One region of the Priestia sp. JSM ZJ58 genome, then DNA from elsewhere that is predicted to be linked to it. Evidence: predicted binding sites of a transcription regulator. Region 1 holds the regulator's gene; each other region holds the start of a gene.
The links. Region 1 encodes Rex, which represses fermentation and respiration genes when NADH is low (regulators of the CRP and FNR family bind a similar motif). Its sites were predicted from a motif close to TTGTGAAATATTTCACAA; they were not measured.
Positions count from the first base shown of each region.

Region 2: ACH6EI_RS22975 (anion permease) is a predicted target of Rex. The motif match lies at 2,129-2,146, and genes of this name have one in related genera.
Region 3: ahlS (AhlS family quorum-quenching N-acyl homoserine lactonase) is a predicted target of Rex. The motif match lies at 2,387-2,404, and genes of this name have one in related genera.

Region 1 covers NZ_JBISEM010000012.1:4,038-8,603, forward strand. The annotation lists gene ACH6EI_RS27250 (ABC-F family ATP-binding cassette domain-containing protein) at 1-1,478, opposite strand, end outside; gene ACH6EI_RS27255 (redox-sensing transcriptional repressor Rex) at 1,937-2,575, shown strand; gene tatA (twin-arginine translocase TatA/TatE family subunit) at 2,629-2,814, shown strand; gene tatC (twin-arginine translocase subunit TatC) at 2,830-3,585, shown strand; gene ACH6EI_RS27270 (YdiK family protein) at 3,612-3,839, opposite strand; gene ACH6EI_RS27275 (CPBP family intramembrane glutamic endopeptidase) at 3,836-4,564, opposite strand.
Region 2 covers NZ_JBISEM010000002.1:319,930-324,495, forward strand. The annotation lists gene ACH6EI_RS22970 (alpha-amylase) at 1-536, shown strand, start outside; gene ACH6EI_RS22975 (anion permease) at 566-1,999, opposite strand; gene ACH6EI_RS22980 (class I SAM-dependent rRNA methyltransferase) at 2,281-3,480, opposite strand; gene ACH6EI_RS22985 (PepSY domain-containing protein) at 3,674-4,566, opposite strand, start outside.
Region 3 covers NZ_JBISEM010000001.1:1,961,447-1,966,012, reverse strand. The annotation lists gene ACH6EI_RS10490 (sugar diacid recognition domain-containing protein) at 1-960, opposite strand, end outside; gene ACH6EI_RS10485 (sigma-54 interaction domain-containing protein) at 957-2,345, opposite strand; gene ahlS (AhlS family quorum-quenching N-acyl homoserine lactonase) at 2,667-3,515, shown strand; gene ACH6EI_RS10475 (iron-containing alcohol dehydrogenase) at 3,570-4,566, shown strand, end outside.

The sequences.
Region 1 (4,566 bases):
TCAATTAACGCATTCTCGAGTACTTGTTTGCTATCTAAATCAAGATGGTTAGTAGGTTCATCCAAAATTAAGAAGTTAGCTTTTTGAAGCATAAGCTTCGCAAGAGCCAAACGTGCTTTTTCACCACCGCTGAGCGTGGAAACGATTTTCAGTACATCATCACCTGAAAACAGAAAATTTCCAAGCGCTGTACGGATTTCTTTTTCAGGTTTGGCTGGGTAGTCATCCCAAAGTTCATTTAAAACGGTTTTATTAGACGTTAAATTGGCTTGCTCTTGGTCGTAATAACCAACCATTACATTTGAGCCAAAGGAAATGGTTCCAGTCTTGAAGCTGAGTTTATCCACAATGCCTTTTAATAAAGTTGATTTCCCCACGCCATTAGGACCAACCAACGCAAGGCTTTCCCCTTTTTTAATGCGAAGGTTTGCCTCTTGGACGACATAGTTGTGTTCATCATATCCGATAGACACATTTTCCAGATTTAAGACTTCATTTCCGCTTTGACGTTCAATTTCAAACGAAAAACTAGCTGATTTTTCGCCTTCGTTAGGTCGATTTATTAACTCCATTCGATCGAGCTGTTTACGTCTGCTTTGCGCACGTTTTGTAGTCGATGCGCGGGCGATGTTTCGCTGAATAAAATCATTCAGCTTTGCGACTTCATCTTGCTGCTTTTCGTACTGACGCAACTCTTTTTCATATCGCTCTGCTTTTTGTACAAGGTATTTAGAGTAGTTGCCCGTGTACTTCACCGTTGTTTTTTGTACGACTTCATACACTTGATTTACGACTTTATCAAGGAAGTAACGATCATGTGAAACGATTAAAATAGCTCCTTCATACCCTTGCAGAAACTGTTCCAGCCATGCTAAAGTTTCAATATCTAAGTGGTTGGTAGGCTCATCCAGAATAAGCAAATCAGGCTTTGTTAAAAGCAGTTTTGCAAGAGCCAGGCGCGTTTTTTGTCCACCGCTTAAGGAGGAAATAGGGGTGCTGTAGTCAAAGTTTGAAAAACGGAAACCGTGAAGAATAGATCGTGTATCCGCTTCATATTGATAGCCGCCTAAATCTTTAAACGTTACTTGAAGCTGATCATACTCTTTGGTTAGTTTTTCGTATTGAACTGAATCATTAAAAATGTCTGGATCACCCATCTTCGTTTCAAGCGTACGTAATTCTTTTTCCATCTTCTTTAATGGAGCAAAGACAGTCATCATTTCTTCCCATATGGAGAGTGTTGACTCAAGAACTGTATCTTGTCCCATATAATCAATGGAAACACCCTTAGGTTTAATAATTTCTCCGCTGTCATAGGAAAGCTGCTCAGCAATAATTTTTAATAAAGTTGATTTACCAGCACCGTTTCGTCCCACTAGGGCAATGCGGTCTTTTGATTGTACTTCTAACTTTATATTCGATAAAATGGGTTCTGCCCCATAGTATTTTGTAATACCGTTCAATTGTAGAATAATCATTTTTTCACCTCTAGTAGTATATCCATAGTGTATTTTAACATATTTTCAACTACAAGTTCTTCCTACAAGCGTTTGTAATTTGTAGAGGGACAAGGACAAATGATGAAGCGAATGTTTTGATTCATGAAATAAAATGATTTCCCCTGCACATTTTATACAGGATACTATGTTAAAATAAGAGATAAGTGCATCTCTGAACTTATCTATGATGGATGTAAAAAATCCGTCATGACTAACAAACCGATTCTTTGAAGGGCTAATTGCTTCGTTCTACATACCGACTTTAAGGAGTGCTGAATAGACAAAAGCCGTCGAGGTGTGAAGCGGAGTATATATAAAACAAGAGAAAAGAGAGAGAATTGGAAGCGCTACCTCAAAGCGGTTGATGCTTTGTGAAAGGTAATGCAATATGACTTGAAAATGTTAGCAATGACATACATGAACTGAGGGGGTACAACGTGAACACTGAACAATTAAAAATACCACAAGCAACGGCTAAACGATTGCCGCTTTATTATCGTTTTTTGAAAAATTTGCATGCTTCTGGTAAACAGCGTGTGTCGTCAGCGGAGTTAAGTGAGGCAGTGAAAGTGGATTCTGCTACTATTCGTCGGGACTTTTCTTACTTTGGTGCATTAGGAAAAAAGGGATACGGCTACAATGTGAATTATTTACTTACATTTTTCCGTAAAACGTTAGACCAAGATGAAGTAACGAAAGTAGCACTGATTGGCGTAGGGAATCTAGGAACGGCCTTTTTAAATTATAATTTTATTAAAAATAATAACACCAAAATTGAGTGCGCTTTTGATGTGATAGAAGATAAAGTAGGTACGAAAGTAGGCGACGTGCCGGTTTATCATCTTGACCAATTGGAAGATTATATGAGTGATGACATCTCAGTAGCGATTTTAACCGTTCCTGCCACTGTTGCTCAGCAAATTACTGATCGTTTAGTGAGTTGCGGAATTAAAGGAATTTTAAACTTTACTCCTGCACGCTTAAACGTACCGGATGAGATTCGACTCCATCATATTGATCTTGCTGTAGAATTACAGTCGCTCGTCTACTTTTTGAAAAATTATCCTGTTGAATAAGGCGGACTGTGTTACGATTTCCTTAAGTCTAAATTAATAAGGAGAGTGGGAATATGGGGATTGGAGCAGGCAGTTGGATTATTATTGCGATTGTAGCACTGCTTATTTTTGGACCGAAACGGTTACCGGAGCTAGGAAGATCAGTGGGCCAAACGCTTAGAGAGTTTAAGCATGCCGCTAGCGGTGCATCAGAAGATCGTGAAAAAGATAAACAGCGTCAAGTAGATGACAAAGAGTAAAAGGGTGATCATAGTATGACCGAACAAGAAATGTCAATATATGATCATATAGGAGAGCTGCGAAAACGCATTTTAATTGTTTTATTTTTCTTTGTGATTGCCACAATTGGCGGCTTTTTTATAGCGGATAAGGTTATTGTCTATTTACAGCATGCTGATGAGGCAAAGAATTTAACGATGAATGCATTTCGGTTAACAGATCCAGTTAAGATTTATATGCAATTTGCTGTTATTATCGGCTGTGTACTTGCAGCTCCTGTTGCACTGTATCAACTTTGGGCATTTATTAGTCCTGGTTTATATGAAAAAGAGCGTAAGGTAACGCTTGGATATATTCCTGTTTCCATTTTTCTCTTTATTGGCGGTGTCTCTTTTTCTTATTTTGTGTTGTTTCCATTTGTCGTTGATTTTATGACGCGCGTTTCTGATGAGCTGAATGTAAACCAAGTGATTGGCATTAATGAATACTTTTCTTTTTTAATGCAGCTCACACTGCCTTTTGGCTTGTTGTTTCAGCTTCCTGTCGTCGTTATGTTTTTGACGCGTTTAGGAATTATAACGCCTATGTTTTTATCTCAAATTCGAAAATATGCCTATTTCGTACTGCTAGTTATTGCCGCACTTATTACACCACCGGAATTGCTCTCGCACATGATGGTGACAGTGCCGCTCTTAATTTTGTATGAAATCAGCATCATTATTTCCCGCATTTCGTATCGCAAAGTGTTAAAGGCAAGGGCAGAGCAAGAAAGAGAAGATGTTAGTATGTAAAAAAAACCACTGAAACAGTGGTTTTTTTATTTGGATGAATCATCTTGATTTTTATATTGCTGCTGCAATTTTTTAATTTTGTAGTGCAAGATAAAGATGCGAACCGCAAACCTGAAATCGAATGCGGCTACGAGTGCAAATAAGATTGTGGGGAAATTCCAGACGGTTTCCTGGGCATTTTGAATTGCCAAGTAGGTGAATAAAATCCCCATAATAATATAAATAAACCCTCGTGTTAAAGGGATATTCTTCATAAAAACATGCCTCCAAAAATGAACTGCATTTGTTCTGCTTGTTTTTGCATTTCTATAATTTTATCTGCAAAAATAGTTTGAGATAAAATAACAATTGTATTCATCAAAACATGAGCAATAATAGGTACAACAATTAGTCTCGTCCTTGCATAAAGGAATGCAAATACAAATCCCATAGCTGTATACACAAGTAAATGTTTAAAATCCCAGTGTACCGCAGCGAAAATAAGGGAACTAATAAATGCAGAGATAAAGAAATTGTATCGTTTGTGAAGAGAACCAAAAATAATCTTTCGGAAAATAATCTCTTCTAGTATTGGTCCAATAACAGACGTAACGACAATAAGGAAAGGCGTTGCTTTAACAAGATTAACAATATTTTGTGTGTTTTCAGATACTTGGGTAATGCCAAGAGCGTGCTCAATCATACCTGCTACAGCTTGACCAGCCATAGCGAGAAACACCCCAAGGACTGACCAGACAACAGCAATCGTTTTTCCAGCATGTTCTATACGCATGGACATGTCACGGCGCAGCAGCAGTAAGACAATAAGTAAACCAAGGATAAAGCTAATGATAGTCCAATAAGTCAAAAGCATGACATTCGCTGTTCGAACTGGATAGTCATCAAATATTCCTGTTAATTTTAACAGCGGTATACCAACAACTCCTGAAAACTGCATAAGGATGTAGGTGAGGATAACATACCAATAACGTTTTTCCAATC
Region 2 (4,566 bases), on a different contig from region 1:
TAACCACAATTTTTGATGATACATTGGTTAAAACTCATCCGTTGAATGTTGTCACATTTGTAGATAACCATGACTCTCAGCCAAATGAATCTTTAGAATCTTGGGTAGAAGATTGGTTCAAACAAAGTGCTTACGCTCTAATTTTACTTCGTGAAGACGGCTATCCTTGTGTATTTTACGGAGACTATTTTGGGATAGGCGGAGAGCATCCAATTGAGGGAAAAGAAAAAGATATTTCTGCTCTCTTGCACGTACGCTATGACAAAGCATACGGACAGCAAGACGATTATTTTGATCACCCGAATACCATTGGATGGGTAAGGCATGGTGTAGAGGAATTTGAGAAGTCTGGATGCGCTGTGGTGATGTCAAACGGCGAAGACGGCGAAAAGAGAATGTTCGTCGGCGAACACCGAAGCGGACAAACGTGGATCGACTTCACAAAGAACCGAGAAGACCAAGTTGTGATTGAAGAAGACGGCTACGGACACTTCCCTGTAAATGGCGGCTCTGTATCTGTTTGGGCTGAAGCATAAAAAAAACAGTGGCCTGCGCCACTGTTTTTTTACCATAGACCTAGCAGTTTCCACCACAAGCCGCCAATTCCAATCCAAATGATAATATGAATAATTGAAATTAAAAAGCCGAGCGACCACCATTTTTGCTGCGTTACATATCCACTACCGAAGAACACCGGTGCCGGTCCACTGCCGTAGTGAGTTAAACAGCCAAATAAATTGCTAAAGAACGCTAAAATTAATGCTGACAGTAACGGAGGCGCACCAGCGGCCACGATGACAGATAAAAATGCTGCGTACATAGCGCTGACGTGAGCCGTGTTACTCGCAAAAAAGTAGTGAGAATAAAAATATGCAATAGCTAGTACAATCAACGCCGTCATCCAAGACATATGACTAACAGTGCCTTTCATCAGATCACTGAACCAAGGAATCATGCCTAGATCATTTAAGAAAGTTGCCATCATAACCAAAACAGCAAACCAGACTAATGTATCCCATGCTCCCTGTTCTTTTTTGATGTCCGACCAGCTTAACACTTGCGTTAAAAGCAGCGCACATAGACCAATAAAAGCAGTTGTTGTTGCATTAATATTTAAATTAGCGCCAAAAATCCACAGCACAAGAAGAAGTAAAAATACGCCAATCATGTACCATTCTTCTTTCTTTAGCGGACCCATTTCATTTAGTTTTTTTGCTGCAATTTCAGATGCTTCCGGCGTTTCTTTTAATTCTGGCGGATACAGCTTATAAATAACGAGCGGAATAACAATTAAACTAATAATTCCAGGTACGATTGCAGCCGCTGCCCATCCAACCCATGAAATAGTCTTTCCTGTAATTTGTTCCGTCATTTTAACAGCAAGAGGATTGGCCGCCATTGCCGTTACGAACATAGCCGATGTAATCATATCGCCTTGAAACGATACTTTTGTTAAGAAAGCACCGACTCTGCGCTCCGTACCGTCTCCAGTTCTCGATCCGTATGTTTCAGATAAAGAACGAATGATTGGAAGAATAATTCCTCCAGCTCGTGCTGTATTAGACGGCATTGCAGGTGATAAAAGTAAATCACTTACGATAAGAGAATACGATAGTCCCAACGTCTTTTTACCGAATAAACGAACAAAGATATAGGCAACCCTTGTTCCTAGACCAGTCTTAATAAAACCTCTAGAAATAAAGAATGCAATAACGATCAACCAAATCGTCGTATTTTGAAAACCGCTGAGCGATTGTTCAAGTGTTAATGTATTAGTTAATACAATAATGGTTAAAGATAAAATAGCTACACTGCCTAATGGCAACGGTTTAATGATAAGACCTACGATAGTAGCCACAAAAATAGCGAATAAGTGCCAAGCCTTCACATCAAGTCCGGACGGAGGTGTAATAAACCATAAAACAAGTCCGATTGCCAGACAAATTAATAAAGGAATAAACTTCACTTCGCCGGCAGGCTTTTTAGTTGTTTCAGCCATAATCTTTCTCCTTTCATGTTTTTAAATAATAATAGTAGTAGTATGCTCTTTCCCCTTCGTACCCAATACTTGTCCCATTTAAAATAAAATAATTGTAAAAATACGTTTCATAAGGATGATATTGTAAATTTGTGAAGTGTTGAGCATAATTCCTTTATTATTTTATCATACATATTGACAATTTTTATCTTTCACCTTCATTTTATTCCCTTCAAAATAGCTTGTAAGCGTTATTTCATCAAAATAAATAAGCTGCATGAGTTCATCATGCAGCCTTGCATTTAACGATTTACTTTTTGAATAAACACGACTTTGAGATAATCACCTGACTTAAATTCTTTTATTGTTTTAAAATCAGCTGGAAGAGAGAACTGCTCCATCATTTTGTAACGTTCCCCTTTTTCGTTAAAAGCTTTTTCAATAAACGAATGAAATTTTTTCATATCAAAATTACTTGCATTCGTCGAAGCTACAATGACACCATTTGGCTTTGTAAGAGCAATGGCTTCTTTTAATAAATCTTTGTAGTCTTTTGCCGCGCTGAACGTATGCTTTTTCGATTTAGCAAAGCTCGGCGGATCTAGCACCACAAGATCGAACGTCATATTCTTCTTAACCGCATATTTAAAATACTTAAAAACATCTTCCACAATAATGTCCTGTGCTTCGTGATCAATTCCATTTACACTAAATTGCTCAATTGTTTTTGCCAAGCTGCGATTGGCCAAGTCGACACTTGTTGTTTTCGCAGCTCCTCCAAGAGCGGCCGCCACTGAAAATGCGCCTGTATACGAAAACATGTTTAGAACGGTCTTTCCTTTTGCATATTTATCTCGAATCGTTTTACGGACGTCTCGCTGATCTAAAAAGACCCCAACCATCGCTCCGTCATTTAAATAAACGGCAAAACGAATACCATTTTCTCTTACAATTAAAGGGAACTCACCTTTATCCCCTACTACAAAATCATCTTCTTCAATATACTGCCCTTTTACGTTGAAACGTTTTTTCTGGTACAGCCCTTTAAAGTTAGGCGCAGATTTTAAAGCTTCAATAACGTATTCTTTAAATTGATAAATTCCTTCACTATACCAGCTCGTGACGTAATATCCGTCATAATAATCAATGATTAAGCCGCCAATTCCGTCACCTTCACTATTAAATACACGAAAAGCAGTTGTATCTTCAGACGCATAAAAATCGTGACGAGAGGCAATAGCTCGCTGAATTTTTCGTACAAAAAACGCCGCGTCAATTTGTTCACTTTTCTTCTTCGTCAGAATCCATCCGTAGCCTTTGTTTTGTTTTCCATAATAGCCTTTGGCTAAGAATTGATTTTTTGGAGTGACTAAGTTAATAATAACGCCTTCTTCTTGCAGTTTATGACCATCAACAAGCGCATCTTTTTCAATGAGTGGATAACCTTTATTCACTTTTTTAATAAAAGCTTCTTTGGCTATAACTTGTACTTCTTTTCTCATGTGTACACCCTATCTATTTAATTTAGTTCATTCTAGTTTTATCCATTTTACGAGAATAATCTACATTTATCTTAACATAGATAACCGGTAATGTTTCCAGTTACAAAATAGAAAAGCAGAGGATACCTTGAAGCACCCTCTGCTTGATATGAATGAAAAATGAAATGTATGTTTTATGTTTTAAGATAAAAAATTATGAGCACTCTTGTCCAGTATATGCATCGAACTTAAGCGTCTGCTGCTTGCTTCCGCTCACTAAAGTCACCACGTATACAGTTATTGAGTTTTCTGTTATAAGCTCAATATGCTCTACTTTTCCTTCTTGATGTTTTAAAGCAAGAACTTTTACAGCGGTCTCCGTTAACGGCTGAAGCTTATCATGTTTTACATGTGTGATTTCACCCGAAACCGCATCGATTGTAACGGTGTATTCCGTATTATCTTTGATTATTTTTACTGTGAAAATCGCTGCGTTTTGATCATATTCTACCATTTTCACCTTACCTGCATATGTAGCCAATGCAAGATCTTTTGCATCTTGTCTCGTTAATAGCTTCACTGCTTGCTGAGAAGTATTAACTACTTTTCCTGTGAAAGCATCTAACGTTACCGTATATTGAGTGCTATCTTTAAGAATCACTGCGACATACTGACTAGCGGATTCTTTAAACTCTAGACTATATACGTAACCACTATATTGTTTAACAATTGCTTCTTTTATTTTTTGCTCTGATATTAGCTGCGGCTCTTTTTTATTCTCATGAATGACTTTCCCCGTTAGACCATCCACGGTTAGCGTATATTCTACTTTGCCATCTACTACAGTTAACGTATATTCATGCATTTCTTTGTTAAATGTAATAGATTGAATCGCTCCTGTATACTGCTTAGAAATGGATTCTTTCACTTGATTTTGTGTCCATAACTTCACTTCTTGCTTCTTCACTACTTTTCCAGTGCTTGCGCTTACTTCTACGATTCTTTGCTCAAGGTTATTCGTTACAATTGTAATCACATACACACTTGATTCCTGCTTAAATTCCGTAGATGTGACCGTCCCTTTACAATCTTGCAGAGCAATACCAT
Region 3 (4,566 bases), on a different contig from region 1:
TGCCGTGCTTCCTTCGCCATTTTCTTCTATGTAGATCGTTAACGTTTCGATAAGCTCTTTTTTCTTATCATATTCCTTAAGCTTTTCATAGTATTGCAACAGATCATGATTTTCTTGAAAACCGGCGCGTTGACGTAACAGTACGGGAATTTGATAATCCGAATAGCAGTAGAAATCAGCTTCTGGATGAAGCTTTGAACCAACCGAAAGCGTATCTTTCGCCTGCTGATACGATGTATGAAGGCCTTTAAAATCAGCTTGAACAGATCCTGCAGATAATTTATAAAGGCAATCAGACGCACGAAGCTGCTTTTCCAGCTGTTCAGCATAGCTGCTAGCGCTGCCGGCTTCTATAGATTTTAATAGAACCACTCCGTCTGGAAGCATAGCGTATAGATCATTATTAGCTATGTATTTCTTTACAACCTTCATAACTTCATGGCGATTTTCAGCTTTAATAATTAGTGCCATTCTTGGAAGGTATAAGTTAATATTAAACCGATTCGCTCGTTCAAAAAATAAGGAATCCAGCGGCTCTTCTTGTTGAAGAAGCTGATGAACCAGCTCTTCTTTTAATCGTTCATCCCACTGAATTTCCTCTATTAAAATCATTTCTTGAAAAATCATTTCAGCAGCCATACGCACGAGCTTTCCGTAATTACGAATCTGCTCTGGCAGTCCTGTTAATCCCACGACTCCAACAATTTCTCCGTTAAAGAAAATAGGCAAATTCACGCCCGGTTTGGCTCCGCGCAGCGTGTCAGCCTCCTGCTGAGTAATTTCGTAAGAACTGCCGCTTTTTAATACCATTAGCGCTCCTTCGTGAATTTGGTCCATTCGCTTTTTGTCACCAGAACCAATAATGACTCCTTTTTCGTTCATCACGTTAATGTTGCAATCAATAATCTCCATTGTTCTATACACAATTTTCTGAGCTAATTCTTTTGTTACGTATCTCAAGCCTGCTCCTCTCTTTCTTTACATTCCCATCTTTTTAGTTTCTTTATTAAAGTAGAATGATCGATACCTAATTCTTTCGCTGCCTGCCGGAGTGATGGACAATGTTGAATAGTCTCTTTAACGAGTCGCTGTTCAAACTGCTCCACTTTCTTTTTTAGAGGTAAATAATCACATTTTTCATCTTCATGATAAGTATGAAAAGGTAAATGATGGGCTTCGATTGTTTCTCCAGGAATAGACACAATCATATTCTCCACCATATTTCGAAGCTCTCTTACATTTCCTGGCCATTGGTAAGCTTCTAATACTTGCTTCGCTTTATTTGATATGCGCTTTTGGACGTAATACAAGCTGCAAAAGTAGGAAACATAATGATCAACCAGTAAACTGATATCCTCTTTACGTTGAGATAGAGGCGGAAGGCTGATTTCGACTACCTTTAAACGGTAGTATAAATCTTCACGAAACCTCCCCTTTTTAATAAGCTCTCCTAGATGTTGATTTGTTGCCGAAATGATTCGTATATCGATACTTTTTGTTTTAGTTCCTCCAATTTTCTGTACCTGCTTTTCCTGTAACACTCGAAGCAGTTTCACTTGCAAGGAAATCGGCATTTCACCAATTTCATCAAGCATCAAGGTTCCGCCATCAGCGAGTTCTAACAGTCCTATTTTCCCTTCTGTTCGAGCGCCAGTAAAAGCTCCCTTTTCATAGCCGAACAACTCCGATTCTAGCAACGGCTCAGGAATGGCTCCGCAGTTCACTTTAATAAATGGCTGATTGTTTCTATCGCTTGAATCGTGAATAAGGTTAGCGACTACTTCTTTTCCGGATCCTGAGGGACCTGATAGAAGAATACTTGTAGGAAACGGAGCTACTCGTTTGGCTTGCTGATAAACCAAGTTCATCCTATTGCTTTGAAACACTAGGGGCTGTTCCGAGCCATTCACTTTCACAGCGTATTTATTTGCATTCATATGCGAAAACTCTTTTACCTTTAACAGCTCTTTTTTAACTGCGTTTAACTGTGTAATATCCTGTACAGTGGTCACAACGAGCTCTATTTCACCTTGTTTGTTAAACACTGGATTTCCTGTTACCATAACGTCTCTTTCGCTTGAAATGGTTTGCATAATAGAGCGCTGCTGTTTTTCTACTAACACAAGTAGGGAAACAGATTGATCAATATATCCTTCATCGATAACGGTTTGCATATGCTTTCCTAATACGTCTCGTTTATTTGTTCCCGTGATTTTTTCATAAGCTTCATTTACATATATCGTTATTCCCTTTTTATTTACTACATATATTCCGTCCGTAGAGAATTCAATGATGGCCTGTAACGTTTCGTTCGTCAAATCTTTTTTCCCTTTAAAAGAAGTCATTGTTTCGCATTCCTTTCTTATGGTGAATTCCCGCCAACATATGTTGAAACTTTTCACCACTAACCATTCAATGCACAATAGCCTTTTTCCTTCTAAAAGCGGTGAATTTTTTCAGCACTTGGTTATAAGAACCGAGGAAAACGGCGCTAATATTTACTTTTCAAATACTGGCATAAAAATTGCAGTTTAGTATGTTGAAAGAATAGGAAAGAGTCTATCCATTTTAAAAAGGATTATTCTCTCCAGCATATAGGGTAAATGTAGTATAAAGCTATTTTGAAAGCGCAAACAAAAATCCAACTACGTTTAGGAGGCTATTATATGTGTAATATTATCAAACCTAACCCAAAGCTTTATGTGATGGACAACGGCTCGATGCAAATGGATAAAAACTGGATGCTTGCAATGCATAACCCAGCAACTGTTAAGAACCCTCAGGCACCTACGGAATTTGTAGAGTTTCCAATTTATACTGTATTAATTGATCATCCTGAAGGGAAAATTCTGTTTGATACAGCCTGCAACCCTGAATCAATGGGACCACAAGGGCGTTGGACTGAAACAACTCAACAAATGTTTCCTTACTCCGCTACAGAAGAATGTTATTTACCAAATCGATTAGAACAATTAGGGGTTGACCCTAAAGAAATTAAATTTGTTGTTGCCTCCCACCTTCATCTTGATCATGCCGGCTGCTTAGAATTGTTCACTAACGCCACTGTTATCGTTCATGAAGATGAGTTAAACGGCACTCTTCAGTCTTATGCACGCAATCAAAAAGAAGGTGCTTACATTTGGGCTGACATTGACGCCTGGATAAAAAATGACCTTCGTTGGAAAACGATTAAACGAAACGAAGATACCATCAAACTGGCAGAAGGAATTAATGTCTTGAATTTTGGAAGCGGACATGCTTGGGGTATGCTTGGTCTTCATGTTCATTTGCCTGAAACAGGTGGCATTATCTTAGCATCCGATACAATCTATACAGCTGAGAGCTATGGTCCTCCTGTTAAACCACCCGGTATTATCTATGACTCTCTTGGATATGCAAACACGGTTGAACGTATACGCCGTCTAGCCTACGAAACTAATTCGCAAGTTTGGTTTGGTCACGATGCAAATCAATTTCAGCAGTTCCGCAAATCTACTGAAGGTTATTACGAATGAAATCAAGCAGCTGCTTAATATAAAAAAATTTTCTATAAATCGGAGGGCAAACAAATGACCATTTCAAAACTAGTTTTCACCCCTCTCAGCTACACAGGATGGGGATCACTTCAGCAACTGCTTCCGGAAGTAAAAAAATATGACCCTGCTCATATTTTAATCGTCACAGATCCAGTGTTAAAAGACATTGGACTTGTAGATAAAGTGAGTGCTCCTCTTATCCAAAATGGATACGAAGTAGATGTATATGCAGATACGGCACCAGAGCCGCCCTTAGCGCTTGGTGAAAAACTCGTATCTTACGCAAAAAGCCGAAAATTTGATTTAGTCATTGGAGTTGGCGGCGGCAGCGCGTTAGATTTAGCAAAACTTACGGCCGTTTTAGCCGTTCATGACGGAGCTGTAGAAGAATATTTGAACTTAACTGGCACGAAACAAATTACGGAAAAAGGGCTTCCAAAAATTTTAATTCCCACGACCTCCGGCACGGGCTCAGAAGTAACGAATATTTCTGTATTATCTCTTGAAAGCAGCAAAGACGTTGTGACCCACGATCATTTGCTTGCGGACGCCGCCATTGTAGATCCCGAGCTTACGCTGAGCGTTCCTTCTAAAGTAACAGCGGCTACAGGGATTGATGCATTAACTCATGCCGTTGAGGCTTATGTATCGGTAAATGCAAATCCAGCAACGGACGCCTTAGCCCTACAGGCTATACGCATGATCAGCTCTTCTTTAAGAGCAGCTGTAGAAGATGGCGAAGATAAAGAAGCGCGAACTCAGATGAGCTACGGAAGCTATTTAGCAGGTCTTGCTTTTTTTAACGCCGGTGTTGCTGGGGTTCATGCACTTGCATATCCGTTAGGCGGACAGTTTCATATTTCTCACGGTGAATCAAACGCCGTACTGCTTCCATACGTTATGGGCTATATCCGCAGCAGCTGCGTGACAAAGATGCGGGATATTTTTGAAGCACTAGGCGGAAACGCTACTTCTTTATCAGAAGAGAAAGCTTCTTATCAGTGTGTAAAACAACTGCAGTCACTTGTTA